DNA from 2 places in the Cytobacillus sp. BC1816 genome. Region 2 is predicted to be linked to the other one. Evidence: a T-box and tRNA genes for the amino acid it is inferred to sense, from the RefSeq annotation. Region 2 holds a T-box; the other holds one or more tRNA genes.
The links. A T-box is a leader RNA that pairs with one kind of tRNA and senses whether it is charged. The one in region 2 lies ahead of tyrS (tyrosine--tRNA ligase), so its partner is inferred to be a tRNA-Tyr.
Positions count from the first base shown of each region.

Region 1: it encodes a tRNA-Tyr, which carries the amino acid that the T-box ahead of tyrS (tyrosine--tRNA ligase) is inferred to sense. The anticodon was not compared.

Region 1 covers NZ_CP195611.1:480,038-487,614, forward strand. The annotation lists rRNA gene ACR42H_RS02470 (23S ribosomal RNA) at 1-387, shown strand, start outside; rRNA gene rrf (5S ribosomal RNA) at 591-707, shown strand; tRNA gene ACR42H_RS02480 (tRNA-Glu) at 731-805, shown strand; tRNA gene ACR42H_RS02485 (tRNA-Val) at 810-885, shown strand; tRNA gene ACR42H_RS02490 (tRNA-Lys) at 923-998, shown strand; tRNA gene ACR42H_RS02495 (tRNA-Leu) at 1,014-1,098, shown strand; tRNA gene ACR42H_RS02500 (tRNA-Gly) at 1,105-1,179, shown strand; tRNA gene ACR42H_RS02505 (tRNA-Arg) at 1,187-1,263, shown strand; tRNA gene ACR42H_RS02510 (tRNA-Pro) at 1,269-1,345, shown strand; tRNA gene ACR42H_RS02515 (tRNA-Ala) at 1,367-1,442, shown strand; tRNA gene ACR42H_RS02520 (tRNA-Met) at 1,461-1,537, shown strand; tRNA gene ACR42H_RS02525 (tRNA-Ser) at 1,553-1,645, shown strand; tRNA gene ACR42H_RS02530 (tRNA-Met) at 1,782-1,855, shown strand; tRNA gene ACR42H_RS02535 (tRNA-Asp) at 1,859-1,935, shown strand; tRNA gene ACR42H_RS02540 (tRNA-Phe) at 1,961-2,036, shown strand; tRNA gene ACR42H_RS02545 (tRNA-Tyr) at 2,059-2,142, shown strand; tRNA gene ACR42H_RS02550 (tRNA-Trp) at 2,150-2,223, shown strand; tRNA gene ACR42H_RS02555 (tRNA-His) at 2,235-2,310, shown strand; tRNA gene ACR42H_RS02560 (tRNA-Gln) at 2,336-2,410, shown strand; tRNA gene ACR42H_RS02565 (tRNA-Cys) at 2,418-2,491, shown strand; tRNA gene ACR42H_RS02570 (tRNA-Gly) at 2,506-2,579, shown strand; tRNA gene ACR42H_RS02575 (tRNA-Ile) at 2,586-2,662, shown strand; gene ACR42H_RS02580 (cytochrome c oxidase subunit 2A) at 3,241-3,381, shown strand; gene ACR42H_RS02585 (cytochrome c oxidase subunit II) at 3,394-3,858, shown strand; gene ACR42H_RS02590 (cbb3-type cytochrome c oxidase subunit I) at 3,872-5,566, shown strand; gene ACR42H_RS02595 (SCO family protein) at 5,627-6,259, shown strand; gene ACR42H_RS02600 (hypothetical protein) at 6,256-6,816, shown strand; gene ACR42H_RS02605 (DUF2935 domain-containing protein) at 6,947-7,577, shown strand, end outside.
Region 2 covers NZ_CP195611.1:943,938-951,514, forward strand. The annotation lists gene ACR42H_RS05045 (GNAT family N-acetyltransferase) at 124-567, shown strand; gene ACR42H_RS05050 (DUF2268 domain-containing putative Zn-dependent protease) at 626-1,447, shown strand; gene ACR42H_RS05055 (NUDIX hydrolase) at 1,448-2,080, shown strand; gene ACR42H_RS05060 (hypothetical protein) at 2,098-2,508, shown strand; gene map (type I methionyl aminopeptidase) at 2,713-3,453, shown strand; T-box leader at 3,599-3,805, shown strand; partial or broken gene tyrS (tyrosine--tRNA ligase) at 3,823-4,545, shown strand; gene ACR42H_RS05075 (zinc-binding dehydrogenase) at 4,738-5,733, shown strand; gene ACR42H_RS05080 (lactonase family protein) at 5,843-6,886, opposite strand; gene ACR42H_RS05085 (hypothetical protein) at 7,013-7,577, shown strand, end outside.

The sequences.
Region 1 (7,577 bases), 460 kb from region 2:
TCGCATCCTGGGGCTGTAGTCGGTCCCAAGGGTTGGGCTGTTCGCCCATTAAAGCGGTACGCGAGCTGGGTTCAGAACGTCGTGAGACAGTTCGGTCCCTATCCGTCGTGGGCGCAGGAAATTTGAGAGGAGCTGTCCTTAGTACGAGAGGACCGGGATGGACGCACCGCTGGTGTACCAGTTGTCTTGCCAAAGGCATCGCTGGGTAGCTATGTGCGGAAGGGATAAGTGCTGAAAGCATCTAAGCATGAAGCCCCCCTCGAGATGAGATTTCCCATAGCGTCAAGCTAGTAAGATCCCTGAAAGATGATCAGGTTGATAGGTCAGAGGTGGAAGCGTGGCGACATGTGGAGCTGACTGATACTAATCGATCGAGGACTTAACCAAAACGAAAAGCGGAGGCGACTGTTCAACTTCGAGAGACGTTGGAGAGCCGGCTATTCAAATCCTGGTTTTGGGATTTGGAGGGACGGATCGAAACGGCCGAGAAGTTAGGAGCCGAAGCTAGACAAGTCATTGGTGAATTCTCGGCATATGCTTCTTCATGCATTATCTAGTTTTGAGGGAACGAAGTTTCTTCAACCAAATAGTCCGGTGGCGATAGCGAGAAGGTCACACCCGTTCCCATACCGAACACGGAAGTTAAGCTTCTCAGCGCCGATGGTAGTTGGGGGCTGTCCCCCTGTGAGAGTAGGACGCTGCCGGGCACCCTAATTGGGTAATTTTATATGGCCCCTTGGTCAAGCGGTTAAGACACCGCCCTTTCACGGCGGTAACACGGGTTCGAATCCCGTAGGGGTCACCATTTTGGAGGATTAGCTCAGCTGGGAGAGCATCTGCCTTACAAGCAGAGGGTCGGCGGTTCGATCCCGTCATCCTCCACCATAACTTTTGAACGAGCGATTTGCTCTTCTAAAGGTATGAGCCATTAGCTCAGTCGGTAGAGCATCTGACTTTTAATCAGAGGGTCGAAGGTTCGAGTCCTTCATGGCTCACCATTTTAATTTCATATTGCGGGTGTGGCGGAATTGGCAGACGCACCAGACTTAGGATCTGGCGCCGCAAGGCGTGGGGGTTCGACTCCCTTCACCCGCACCATTTTAAGCGGAAGTAGTTCAGTGGTAGAACATCACCTTGCCAAGGTGGGGGTCGCGGGTTCGAATCCCGTCTTCCGCTCCATTATTTTGCGCCCGTAGCTCAATTGGATAGAGCGTTTGACTACGGATCAAAAGGTTAGGGGTTCGACTCCTCTCGGGCGCGCCATATTACGGGGAGTAGCTCAGCTTGGTAGAGCACTTGGTTTGGGACCAAGGGGTCGCAGGTTCGAATCCTGTCTTCCCGACCAGCGACACTTCTTTTATTACATGGGGCCTTAGCTCAGCTGGGAGAGCGCCTGCTTTGCACGCAGGAGGTCAGCGGTTCGATCCCGCTAGGCTCCACCATAAATATTTAGTCATAATGGCGGTGTAGCTCAGCTGGCTAGAGCGTACGGTTCATACCCGTGAGGTCGGGGGTTCGATCCCCTCCGCCGCTACCAATATGCTTATTTTTCGGAGGAATACCCAAGTCAGGCTGAAGGGATCGGTCTTGAAAACCGACAGGCGGGTCAAACCGCGCAGGGGTTCGAATCCCCTTTCCTCCTCCAGATTTTATTTAATAATACTATCGCGGGGTGGAGCACGCCCGAATAATCTTTCTGAAATCGGGGCGGTACTTCATTGAATAAGCTGCGAGATGAAATGCTAGATGTGAGCATGGAAAAATCACATAAATAATACTATCGCGGGGTGGAGCAGTCCGGTAGCTCGTCGGGCTCATAACCCGAAGGTCGCAGGTTCAAATCCTGCCCCCGCAATCTGGTCCGGTAGTTCAGTTGGTTAGAATGCCTGCCTGTCACGCAGGAGGTCGCGGGTTCGAGTCCCGTCCGGACCGCCATTTTTACAAAAAGTAAATAATATGTGGCTCAGTAGCTCAGTCGGTAGAGCAAAGGACTGAAAATCCTTGTGTCGGCGGTTCGATTCCGTCCTGAGCCACCATTTCCTTAGTCTTTTCAGACTTGGAGGGGTAGCGAAGTGGCTAAACGCGGCGGACTGTAAATCCGCTCCTTCGGGTTCGGCAGTTCGAATCTGCCCCCCTCCACCATTTATATAGGGGTATAGTTTAATGGTAAAACGAAGGTCTCCAAAACCTTTGATGTGGGTTCGATTCCTGCTACCCCTGCCAGTAGGATAGTGGCGGTTGTGGCGAAGTGGTTAACGCATCGGATTGTGGCTCCGACATTCGTGGGTTCGATTCCCATCAATCGCCCCATTATTCTTTTAGACAGCATTATTATTGGGCTATAGCCAAGCGGTAAGGCACCGGACTTTGACTCCGTCACTCGCAGGTTCGAATCCTGCTAGCCCAGCCATTTTTAAGGCAGCATAGCCAAGTGGTAAGGCAGAGGTCTGCAAAACCTCCATCCCCGGTTCAAATCCGGGTGTTGCCTCCAACTGATAATCATATGCGGGTGTAGTTTAGTGGTAAAACCTCAGCCTTCCAAGCTGATGATGAGGGTTCGATTCCCTTCACCCGCTCCAACATATGGGCCTATAGCTCAGCTGGTTAGAGCGCACGCCTGATAAGCGTGAGGTCGATGGTTCGAGTCCATTTAGGCCCACCATTATACATACCATTTTCAAACTAATTCCAATAGGGATTGGTTTTTTTGTTTATAGAAACTTTTCTTGAAATGGTTATGGGATACCTATTTAAAAGCTTCTGTTCCCAAATCTTTGTATCAATCAATATGTATAAAGCCTGTCTCTTAGAGAGACAGGTTTTTTTAAAATAAAGAAAAGTAGATGATGGAGTTTCGTTTAAATTTCTTCCTGTAAGTTAGGAAGTTTGAATGCAAGGGAACGAAAGAGGATTAATCATTCCTAAGACAACGGGAAAGGGGATATAAGTGACAAAAAGTCTAATTGTACCTAAAGAAGAAAAGCGAATATGAAGAAGCGAGATCTTAAGACTCCCCATTAGCATGGGGTTATTCGTGAGTAGATCTTTTGTGAACTATTTGTGAATCGTCATGCTTGCCAGTATAGAATTCAATGGAGGAAAACCTTGATATTACTGTGTTTTTGCTTATATCTCAGCATCTTTGCCTGCGAATATATGAAAAAAGTGTGATTCATTTCACTTTTATGAAAACCCTTCTCAACTATGATGTAGGTAACAAAGCTAAGGAGCTGATAGAAGGTGGAAACGCGAAAAGTGGTCCAGAGCAGTTCAAAGGAACATAACTCTCTAAGGGGTACGTTCTTTTCAGTTACAGTTGTGGGGCTTGGGATCTTTGTTACTTATTTAATTGTGTATGGCCTGTACATGACCAGATTATAGGGGGGATATAAAATGATGCATCGGTCGGAGAAGATATGGCTGATATTAAGCTTTGGAATGATTATTGGATTCATGCTGATTACGGGCTATCAGACATTCGCCCTGGAGATGGGGCCGCCAAGCTATGGAGAGCGAATTGATCCTCAAAAAGTGGATGAAACAGCGCCATTCGATAATCCCGGGATTAAAAAGGTAGGCGAGAAAGAGTATGAAGTAGTCATGACCCTTCAGGTATTCAGCTTTACCCCAAATGAAATTGAAGTTCCTGCAGGATCAACGGTTCATTTTACTATGACATCAAAAGATGTCGTGCATGGCTTTCAGGTTGCTGACACGAACTTAAATGCAATGGTTGTGCCTGGCTATGTACAAAAGATCACTCAGAAATTTGATAAGCCGGGTGAATATTTGGTTCTTTGCAATGAGTACTGCGGTGCAGGCCATCAGATGATGAGTACTACCATTACGGTGAAATAAAGGGGGGATAACAGTGGAAACAGTTATTAAGCAAACGGGAAAAACACAAGCTTTTAAGGATAAAGCAAATAAAGTTATGGGAATTAGCCTGGAGGATGCAAAAATAACGAAATCATATTTATCTGTTGCTTTTTTAGCCATCCTGCTGGGCGGAATACTTGGACTTTTGCAAGGACTGAACCGGGCTGGAATGCTGGAATTGCCGGCATGGCTGAACTATTATCAGGTTCTTACAGCTCACGGTCTGCTGCTGGTAGTCGTTCTTTCGGCTTTCTTCACAATTGGTTACTTCTATGCTGGATTATCGCATACTCTGGGAGGACTGCTTCCTAAGGTAAGAAAGATGGCCTGGATTGGCTTCTGGATGAAGATTTTCGGATTTGTCCTAGCTGTGATTCCGATTTTAATGAATGAAGCATCTGTTATGTATACTTTCTATCCGCCAATGGCTGCTTCACCCATTTTCTATATCGGCTTAGTCTTCATTGTATTGGGTGTATGGATGTGCGCCTTTGGTGCATTTATTAATGTGGCTAGCTGGCGAAAGAGGAATCCCGGCCAGCATATCCCTATTCTTTCTTTCTTTGCAACCGGTGTATTTGTTCTCTTATTTTTTGGAAGCATACCTGTAGCCATTGAGGTTTTTACCATTATCCCTTGGGCTTTTGGATGGGTGGAGACAATAAATGTCATGGTTGCACGCACGCTGTTCTGGGCGTTCGGCCATACGCTGGTAAACATCTGGTATTTAACGGCGGTCTCTGCCTGGTATGTTATAGTACCGAAGATTATTGGCGGCCGAAGATGGAATGACCTTTTAACAAGGATTGTGGTTATTGCACTAGTAATTATGAATATTACCGGCGGCTTCCATCATCAGATTATTGATCCTGGTATTTCTGAACCTGTGAAATACATGCATGTGTTTATGAGTTTGGCAATTGGTTTCCCTTCATTAATGACTGCTTATGCTATGTTTGCCGTATTTGAGCGTACAGCGAGAAAGAAAGGCGGAAGAGGTCTTATCGGCTGGTATAAGAAACTTCCTTGGGGAGATGTTCGATTCCTCGCACCATTTATCGCGATGGCTGCTTTTATTCCTGCCGGAGCGGGAGGAATAGTACAAAGCACAAACCAATTGAACCAGGTAGTTCATAACACAATGTGGATTGTCGGTCATTTCCACTTAACACTTGGCATGTCTGTCGTCATGACGTTCTTCGGTATCAGCTACTGGCTTATTCCTTATGTATCAAAAAGAATGCTGACACCGCAGATCAATAAACTTGGGGTTATACAAACGATCATATGGACGCTCGGTATGATCATCATGTCCGGTGCGATGCACTGGGTGGGTCTGCTGGGTTCTCCAAGAAGAACTTCCTATTCAACATACTTTGACAATGCAACTGCTTTAAGCTGGGATCCTTATCTGTTCTTCCTGGCTATCGGTGGTACCCTTCTGATGATCGGTGTACTTATGCAGGTATATGCTGTATTCTACCTCATGTTCTTTGCGCCAAAAGGAAACACAGAATTCCCTGTTGCGGATGTAGAAGAGGATGAAGCGCCAACACCTAGATGGACAGAGCGCTGGGGGTTATGGATTGTGTGTATGATTGTCCTTGTCGGCATGGCTTATGTCATTCCATTGGTCGATTTTATTGTCAATGCTCCTCCAGGTTCACCTCCTTATAAAACCTGGTAAGGAAAGAGAGATAGCTCGGGTGCTGGGCTGTCTCTTTCTTTTAAAAGGAAGTGATGAATCATGTTTCCAAAAAATAAAACGGCACTTTCAAGCTTGGTTGTACTGGTGTTTGGCGTGATCCTTTTTTACATTGGCACAGATGGCTTTCAGGCTTTTACTGCTGAAACAGCCAGGGTTAATCAGTTAATGGATGAAAAGCCCAAGTTCCCGGATGTAACGCTTGAAGATAATAACGGGAAGACCTATTCTTTCACAGAATTTGAAGGGAAGTATGTGTTTATTACCTTTTTATATACTTCATGCGGTACTGTTTGTCCTGAACTGGAGGTTAATATGTCTGAAGTATATAAACGGATTCCAGAAAAGTATATTGGCCAAGATATTCAATTCCTGAGCATTAGTTTTGATCCAAAGCGGGATACTCCCAAAACATTGGAAACTTACCGCAAGGCTTTTGGCAGTGACGGAGAAACGTGGAGAATGGCGAGGATACCGAAACAGATGGAGCTTGAATCTCTGCTTGATCGATTTGGCGTCATTGTCATTCCAGATGAATACGGCAATTTTGCCCATAACTCTGCCTTTTATCTGGTGAATCCAAAAGGACAGTTAGTTGAAGTCATGGATTACACCTTAATTGAAGAAGCGGCTGAACGGATAACGGAGATTCTGGAGAGCGGAGGGGAAGAATGATGAAGTCATCAGTTTACGGATTACTCCTGCTGCTTGTATTGATGCTTCCGCCTGCAGCTGATTTTCTGGAGTCCATCATGATTACCCATATGCATATGCAAATGCCTTTACTGGTGATCTCTGGTATATTCATGGCAAAGTTCTTTCAGAATCGCTTCACGGAATTTTTCTCAAAATGGAATGAAAACGGAGTGCCGGGTATATTGCTGTTTTCAATCATTCTGGTGTATTGGTCTCTGCCAAGGACAATGGATGAAGCATTGACGCTTACGAGTGTGGAAGTCTTTAAATTTATCTCACTTCCATTTTTGGGCGGTGTGCCATTGCGGGACAGCTGGCCAAAGCTAAGTTCATTTTGGAAGCATGCTCTCATTATTTTCTTTACTATCTTATTTTTAGCTCTAGGATGGCTATACATCTGGTCCCCTGTACAGCTTTGCAATAACTATTTGGTCATCGAGCAGATTACGCTGGGTTGGGGTTTTATTTCAACTGCGTTTGCAATGGTTATTTACTTGATTTATAGCTATTTTATGGATTTTTCTAAATATGAGTAAAAGAATGACTGCTGCCTTCTTGGGAGCAGTTTTTACATTTATCAGCTGGTTTATCTGCTTCAATAAAAGAATAATGGCAGAAAATCATAAATATATATGAGAAGGAGTGAGTAATTGGGGAGGGGAAAACATGGCGAATCCAATAGTCGTTAGATCGCTGGATGAAATTAAATTTTGGTCCAGGATTATGAAAGAACATGCACTATTTTTAAGTTTAGGGTTTACCTATGAACAGAAACAATTAATTGCCGAAGCACAGCAATTTATCGCTTTATTTGAAAGAATCGAGGAAAAGCTGGCCAGATTTACAATCAACTCAGAACTTAGCCAGGTTCAGGCATTTAATAATGAGGTTTATCAAGCAGCTGCTGCCATCTGGAGCTATAAGAGGAAAGTGCTGGGGCTGACATTAAGATGCGAAATCCGTTCAAATAATTTTCCTTTATTGATTGACCATATCAGCAGAGAAGCTGCATACTTTGCAAATCGATTAAAAGACCTCAACTCAGGGATACTCGCACCAAAACCGGAAGCTATTATAGAAGAAAATGTCTTCTTTTTAAGGATCATGGCTGACCATGCTAAGTTTATTGGCCATTTACTGGATCCTTCGGAAAGAAAGCTGGTAGAACAGGCAAGAGAGTTTAGCCATGATTTCGATCAATTGGTCTTTCAAGCTGTTGATCTTGACTCTATGCAGCCTGAATCAGAAACGAAACCAATACTTAGCCATTTTTTAAATGAGAATAAAGTATCAGTTG
Region 2 (7,577 bases):
ATTATTCTAATGGATTAAAGAGTAAATGAAAAATGACCCGTTTGAATTTTTCAAAAAAATGTACAGGCTTTTCCTGCATAATTGTCGAAAATTTATTGTATTAAAGGGGCAGGAGAATCTTTGATGCTTCTTTCTGATAGAAATGGAGCTGATAAAATGATCGAATATGCTGTGGATCTAGAAGGAATATCAGCAGAAATGCTGGAAGGTTTTTTTGATGGGTGGCCAAATCCGCCGACCCCTGAAAAACATCTGATGCTTCTAAAAAACAGCACGAAAATCGTGCTTGCCGTTGACCGTGATAAACATGCAGTGGCTGGGTTCATCACAGCAATCAGCGATGGAGTGCTATCAGCCTACATTCCGCTGCTTGAAGTACTGCCTGAATACCAGCAGCAGGGAATCGGACAAAAGCTGGTTACCCGCATGCTGGAGGAGCTGGACGGCATTTATATGATTGACATCATGTGTGACCCTGCCATGCAGAAGTATTATGAAAGATTCGGAATGATTAAATCTTCCGGGATGGTACAGCGGAATTATCAGAATCAATCAGGAAAGCAGTGACAGGGGATGCCGGAAGCTGAGTATCCCTTCTGCTTATCTCTAATAAGGAGGATTTTCTATGAAGTACACCCTCAATCAAATTACACCAGAAGAACTAATTGAAAACCGGATAAACCTAAAGGGCTTCCTTCAATCTCAAATCAGTCCCTTGATCGGCAGCAATTCCTGGATGCAGAACTGGGAACAGCTGGCCAAAAGATTTCAGCTATTTAAATTTGCAGCTTTGCCAGAAGCGGAGGCTCTTAAATACTGCTGGAATCCTGAGGAAATCGAAGCAACCGCAGAAGAAACGTGCAGAGAAGCTGAGAGACATCTTCACTTTGAAAGCCTAACCATAATAATCGTGCCTGCCCTTCCTTTCCCATGGTTTCAGAATGTAGATCAATCTTTGTGGACAAATGGCTATACAATAGGTCCTGATACCATTTTCCTTGCAATACCTCCTCAGCCGGACCCCGACTTTTTAAAATATATGCTTGCCCATGAGCTCCATCATGCTTCCCCTGAAAATCCGATCTACAATCTTACATTGGAAACCTTTACTCTTGCGGACTGGTACAAAATGGAGGGGGGCGCTGAGCATTTCAGTCTTTCACTTTACAAGGATAAACGCTGGTGGAAGCAGGAATTTACTGAGGAAATCGAGCAGAACTATATGGAAATTGCCCGGCAAAACCTGAATACAGCAGACGAATTTTTGAAAAGCAAAATCTGTTTTGGCAATAAAGAGATGGGCATCCCGATATTTGCCGGCTATACTTTTGCTTATAAAATGGCAAGGCATTATGCAGAGCAGGAGAAAATTGCGAGGTATCGGGATTTATATCAGGCAGACCCGCATGAAATATTCAATAGCTATATAATCAAGGGGGCCATTTAATTGGAGACAGAACTTCTGAATATATTTGATCATAACCGAAAACAAATCGGTGTCGCATCTCGTGAGGAGGTCCATAAACAAGGCCACTGGCATGAAACATTTCATTGCTGGTTCGTCAGCAGGGAAAAAGATCAGGATTATATTTATTTTCAATACCGCAGCAAGGAGAAGAAGGATTACCCTGGACTTTTGGACATAACTGCCGCTGGCCACCTTTTAAGCCATGAATCTGTCATGGACGGCATGAGGGAAGTGGAGGAAGAACTGGGGATTTATGTTGATTTTGCGGACTTGGTGCCACTGGGTGTCATTGATTACATCGCAGAGAAAGAAAATTTTATCGACAAAGAACTGGCCCACGTTTTCCTATATCACAGCAATTATTCCTTAGAAGAGTTTAGCCCGCAGCCTGAAGAGGTTACTGGGATTTACCGGATTGCATTGGAGGAGTTTTATGGATTGTGGTTTGGCGGAACAGAGCTCATTGAGGCAGAAGGATTCCAGGTGGATAATGGCATAAGAATCCCCAACTCCTTAGATGTAAGGAAAACGGATTTTGTCCCGCACCAGGATTACTATTATAAGTGTGTGCTGCATTCGATGCGTGAGCAGATAGTTCAATCAAAGGTATGATTGAAGGGAAGAGTTCAATGAGAAAGGTGTTCTTCATACTTTTTGCGCTTTTGCTGGCAGGGAGTTCACCATCATTTGCATCAAAATGGATTGAACTTAATCCTGAAAAGGTCAAATTCCGCTCACAAGTGATTGTGCTGGGAACATATAATTTTAAAAGTAAACAAAAATCAAGCAAGGGTATTTTTTATGGAAGACAGTTTCAAGTCGAAAAGGTATATAAAGGAGAAGCAGGAGAAATCATTACGGCAGGCATTGATAGTCACGATAATGGTTGGGCAGAGGAATTTCAGCAGGAGGGCGGCAAGTTCCTGTTATTTTTGGAGAAAACAAAGGAAGCCCGCTTTCTAGTTCCCGTCGCCGGTCCCAATGGAATGGTTCAAGTGCAGGCTTATCAGGAAATGAGGATTTTTATGGACAGATACTGAGTGGAGAAGGAAGAACACCCAGCCCTTCTAAATTAAATGAAGGAGGAGGAAATCTGCTTGAAGTCTTGCTGTTTTCCTTAACAGGCCTTGTCACTTCCCTGTTGATTATTAGGGTTTTAGCAAGTGAAAAGGCGAAATCTTATTAAGCGTGCCACATTTAGATTATAATAGAGAAATAACAACAAAAGAAAAGGCAGGATTCTTATGATTGTAAAAAATGAGGAAGAATTAGCAAAATTGAAGGAAATCGGCATAATTGTCGCGGAGATTCGCGATGCGATGATTGAAAGTACAAAGCCGGGAGTAACAACGAAGGAACTTGATGACTTTGCCGGAGAGCTTTTTGAAAAGCACGGAGCGATTTCAGGCCCTAAAGGAGAATACGATTTTCCAGGCTTCACATGCATAAGCGTGAATGAAGAGGTGGCCCATGGCATTCCGGGAAGCCGAGTGATTAAAGAGGGCGATCTTGTAAATATTGATGTTTCAGGATCAAAGGATGGCTTCTTCGCAGACACAGGCCTATCATTTGTCGTTGGTGAAGACGAGAAGCTGCAAAAATTATGTGATGCGGCTCAGGAGGCATTCGATGAAGGAGTAAAAAAATTAAAGCCGGGCGGCAAGCTGAGCCTTGTCGGAAAGACAGTTCACAAAGTTGCTAAAAACAATGGATTCAACGTTATCATGAATCTGACTGGACACGGTATCGGCCGCTCCCTTCATGAAAAGCCGGACCATATCCTGAACTATTTTGATCCATGGGATAAACAGCTGTTAAGAGAAGGCATGGTTGTCGCCTTCGAGCCTTTTATTTCAAGCGGAGATGAAGAAGTAAGGGAAATGAGCGACGGCTGGACGTTCGTTACACCTAACAAAAGCCATGTCGCCCAATGTGAACATACCATTGTCATCACAAAAGAAGGACCGATTATTTTAACGAAATAACCATGGACCAGGGGCATTGCATGTTCCTGGTTTTTATATAGTATTATGGTTGAAATTCCTTCCAAAAAACCTTCATTTAATATTGCTTGCGAAAATACACTTGAACAGTGCCTTCCATTCCGCTAAAATAATGAAAATTTTAAATTTTAACGTAATGAAAGAAATAAGCAGCTGCTTATCTCCCTGTTTTAGAGAGCTGATGCACGGTGAAAACCAGCACATCGATAACAGTGAATTACCTTCTTGAACTTCTCTGTGAACAGGAGCAGCAGGGAACGGCACGGTCCGTTAATCCCCCGAGTGGAAGAGCAGTCTTCAAAAAGGGTGGTACCGCGTTTGCCACGTCCCTTACTTTAGGGGCGTGGTTTTTTGTATTCCGATAACAGGAAGGATGGGGAACATGGAAAATTAACAGCCCAGCAAAAACTCGAAACAGAGAGGCAGCTGGAGGTTTATCGCCGGTGTCCAGGAGTTCTGACTGAAGCGGAGCTAAAGAATAAAATAGCCAAATCCATTATTCAAAACCAGCCTTTAAACATTAAGCTGGGTCCAGACCCTCTTCTGCACCCGGATGTCCATAGGTTGTGCTGAATAAATTAAAACAGTTCGAGGAGAACGGACATATCATCCAGCTGATTATTGGGGATTTCACCGGAAAAATGGGCGACCCGACAGGCAAATCGGGAGTCCGAAACCAGCTCACCGATGAAGAGGTGAAGCATAATGCCAAAACATACTTTGAGCAATTCAGCAAAGAGCTGGACATGGATAAGGTTGATCTTCACTATAACTCAGCATGGCTATCGGACCTCCAGTTCGAATTCGTTATCCGATTGTCTGCCAGCATTACAGTTGCCCGCCTGCTGCTGGAACGCAATGACTTTTCAGAGCGCCTGTCCACGAATTTTTCTACCTACAGATGCAGAGGGCTATGACTCGGGGGTACTCGAAAGCGATATCGAGCTTGGCGGCAATAATCGGCACTTCAATGTCCTGATGGGACGCCATCTGCAGGAAGCATTTCCAAAAAAAAAGCAGGTGGTCATCCTGATGCCGCTCCTTGAAGGCCTGGAGGGCAAAGAGAAAATGTCCAATTAAAAAACAATTTTCGGCGATGTTCAGATGCTCTTAAAAATCACAGACGGATTAGTTCTTCAAGCAGGCACAAGAAAATTTGTGAAACTAAGGCTTAGCTCTGCAAAGCAGGCAAATCGCTTTTTCCTCCTGGCACTTTCAAGCTATGATAGAATAGACGAAATTTTTAAAGAAAAGCAGGTGGAGGAAATGAAAGCGATCATTCATGAAGGAAAAACTGGCCGCGCCGGATTATCTTATGGTGAACTGGAAAAGTCCGATCCGGGTAAAGGCGAGGTCAGGGTGAAATTAAAAACGGCAGGCTTGAACCATCGTGATTTATTTGTCCTGAATCGCCACAAGCCAGAAGATCCAGCGCTTGTCATCGGTTCAGACGGGGCGGGAATCATTGACGCAGTCGGAGAAGGGGTTACAGATGTAAAGCCAGGCGATGAAGTTCTCATCAATCCCGGACTGGGCTGGAAGGAAAAGAGTGATGCACCTCCGGCAGGCTTTGAAATCATCGGCTTTCCATTTCATGGCACATTTGCCGAATATATTATCATTCCGGCTGAAAACGCGGCACCCAAGCCGGCGTATTTAACTTGGGAGGAAGCGGGCGTCCTATCCCTAGCAGCACTAACCGCCTACAGAGCATTGTTCACAAGAGGAAAGCTTCAGTCAGGCATGAAGGTGTTCATTCCTGGTATTGGAGGGGGCGTTGCGACTTTCTTAATGCAATTCGCAAAAGCAGCGGGAGCAACCGTTTACGCAGCTTCCCGTTCGGAGGAAAAATGTCAGAGAGCACTTGAACTCGGTGCGGATAAAGCCCTGAACAGCGGAGAAGACTGGAATGGAGTGCTTGGCGGGGAGAAGGTGGATCTTGTCATTGAATCAGTTGGCCCCGCGACGTTCAATAAATCGCTCGAAATCCTGCGTAATGGCGGCACCATAGTAACATTTGGCTCCTCCACAGGAGATCAGCTGGAACTAAATCTCCGCAGCCTCTTTTATGCCCAGCAAAACCTGCTTGGCTCAACAATGGGCAGCGCGGAGGAATACCATGAAATGCTCCAGTTTATTGAAAAGCATCAAATCAGGCCGGTATTGGATCAGGCGCTTCCGCTGGAAGATTTCGAGCAAGCTTTTGACAGACTCGAAAACGCGGAACAATGGGGGAAGATTGCTTTTAAAATTAGTGTATAAAAAAGGGGTGAGATTCTGCGAAAAGCAGTGTCTCACCCTGTTTCTTCCTGTCCAGCTACAGAGCCTGCCCCCTCGGGGTGTCGGGGTGGGCAAGGCTCTTCCGCTTTACTTACACATGTAAAAACTTCACACAAACCGGATCCGGAACCATAACATCAGATTGAAGTAATGAAAGCTTCCCGGTATTCTCATCACGGGAATACAAAACAATATTGCTGGAATTCTGGTTGGAACCAATCACAAATTTTTCGGTTGGATCCAGCACAAAGTCGCGCGGCCAGTTTCCTTCTGTGGAGGCATGTTCCACAAAGGCAAGCTCTCCATTATCCGGATTGACGGAGAACACCGCAATGCTGTCGTGTCCGCGGTTGCCGGCATAAATGAAGCGGCCGTCTGAAGCAATATGAATGGCGCTTCCCTGGTTATTTTCCGTAAAACCTTCCGGAATCGTTGAAATGGCCTGCTTTTGAACTAAGCTTCCATCCGCATGATACTGAAGCAAAAGAACCTCTGAACTAAACTCAGTCATCACATAGGCGTACCTTCCATTTGGATGGAACACAAGGTGTCTAGGACCGCTTCCAGGCTTTACAGACAGGATGCATTTTTCCTTCAGAATTCCATCATTCACTTCATACGTAATCACCTGATCCGTTCCCAGGTCAACTGCAACTAAATACTTTTCGTCGGGAGTAAGTCCTGCATAGTGAGTATGGGGTTTTTCCTGCCTGCTGTCAGGACCGGATCCACTATGTTCAATGACTGAGACAGCAGGGTTTAGAGAGCCGTCTTCATTTGTTAAGTAGGACTCCACAGTCCCTTTATGGTAGTTTGCACTGAAAACATTTCGTGCGGATGAATCCACACTGACATGGCAAGGGGGAGAGCCCTCTGCCACCTGGCTATTGATTTTTTCAAGTGAACCGCTGCTGATGTCCAAACGATATGCAGCTACTCCGCCGGATTCGCCTTCCTTAGCAACCGAGTATAAAAGTTGATTACCCTGGCTGATTGTTAAATAAGTGGGGTTATCCAGTTTCGCTGCCGTTTTCACATCGGAAATTCTGCCTGCTTCTGCATCCAGAATGAATGAATAAATCCCTTCACTTTCACCCTTTGTGTATGTTCCTATGTATCCTCTGTACTTGGCCATAACGAAGCCTCCTTTAAATACATTCTTCTGAAAATACTCTATCATACATCGCAGTTCAAACAAAAGGAAGAGGAATTTTACAATAGAAAAAGAATAGTAAAAAGGTATTTATATGAAAGGATGATTTTGTTGAACGCACCCCATTCGATTTTGTCAGTTTGGAAAAAATTTGATCGCTTTCCGATGGAGACCCTGACAAAAGCATGGTTTTACAATAAAGCCGGCATTAAAAAGCAGCGGGAGGTTTCCTTAATGAAGGAGCACCATGCTCAGTATGGCATTACTGGAAACTGTTTTGACCTGGCGATCTGGCTCCTTCATGATTTTAAGCAGGCTGGAATCCATGCCTATCCGGTTGGCCACGAATTGAAAACACCTTCAGCCCATGCGGCAGTGGTGGCAGTGGATGAAGAGAGGCGCCGCTTTCTATGTGACCTGGGCGACCAATGGCTGCAGCCCATATTAATTGATCAAGAGGCAAGAGACTTTACGCCGGAAAAAGTAAGCGGATTTTTCCCGGCAGCAGATGTTCAGGTCTCATCTGAAGACGGACAGCTGGTAATTGCCTATCACCGGCCGAACGGGAAAATATCTCGGCAGAGTTATGATACGGATGCGGCAGACATGAACATTTTCCTGGAAGCAGCTGAGCGATCTCAAAACACTATTTATCCAAAGGCATTGCTGGAAC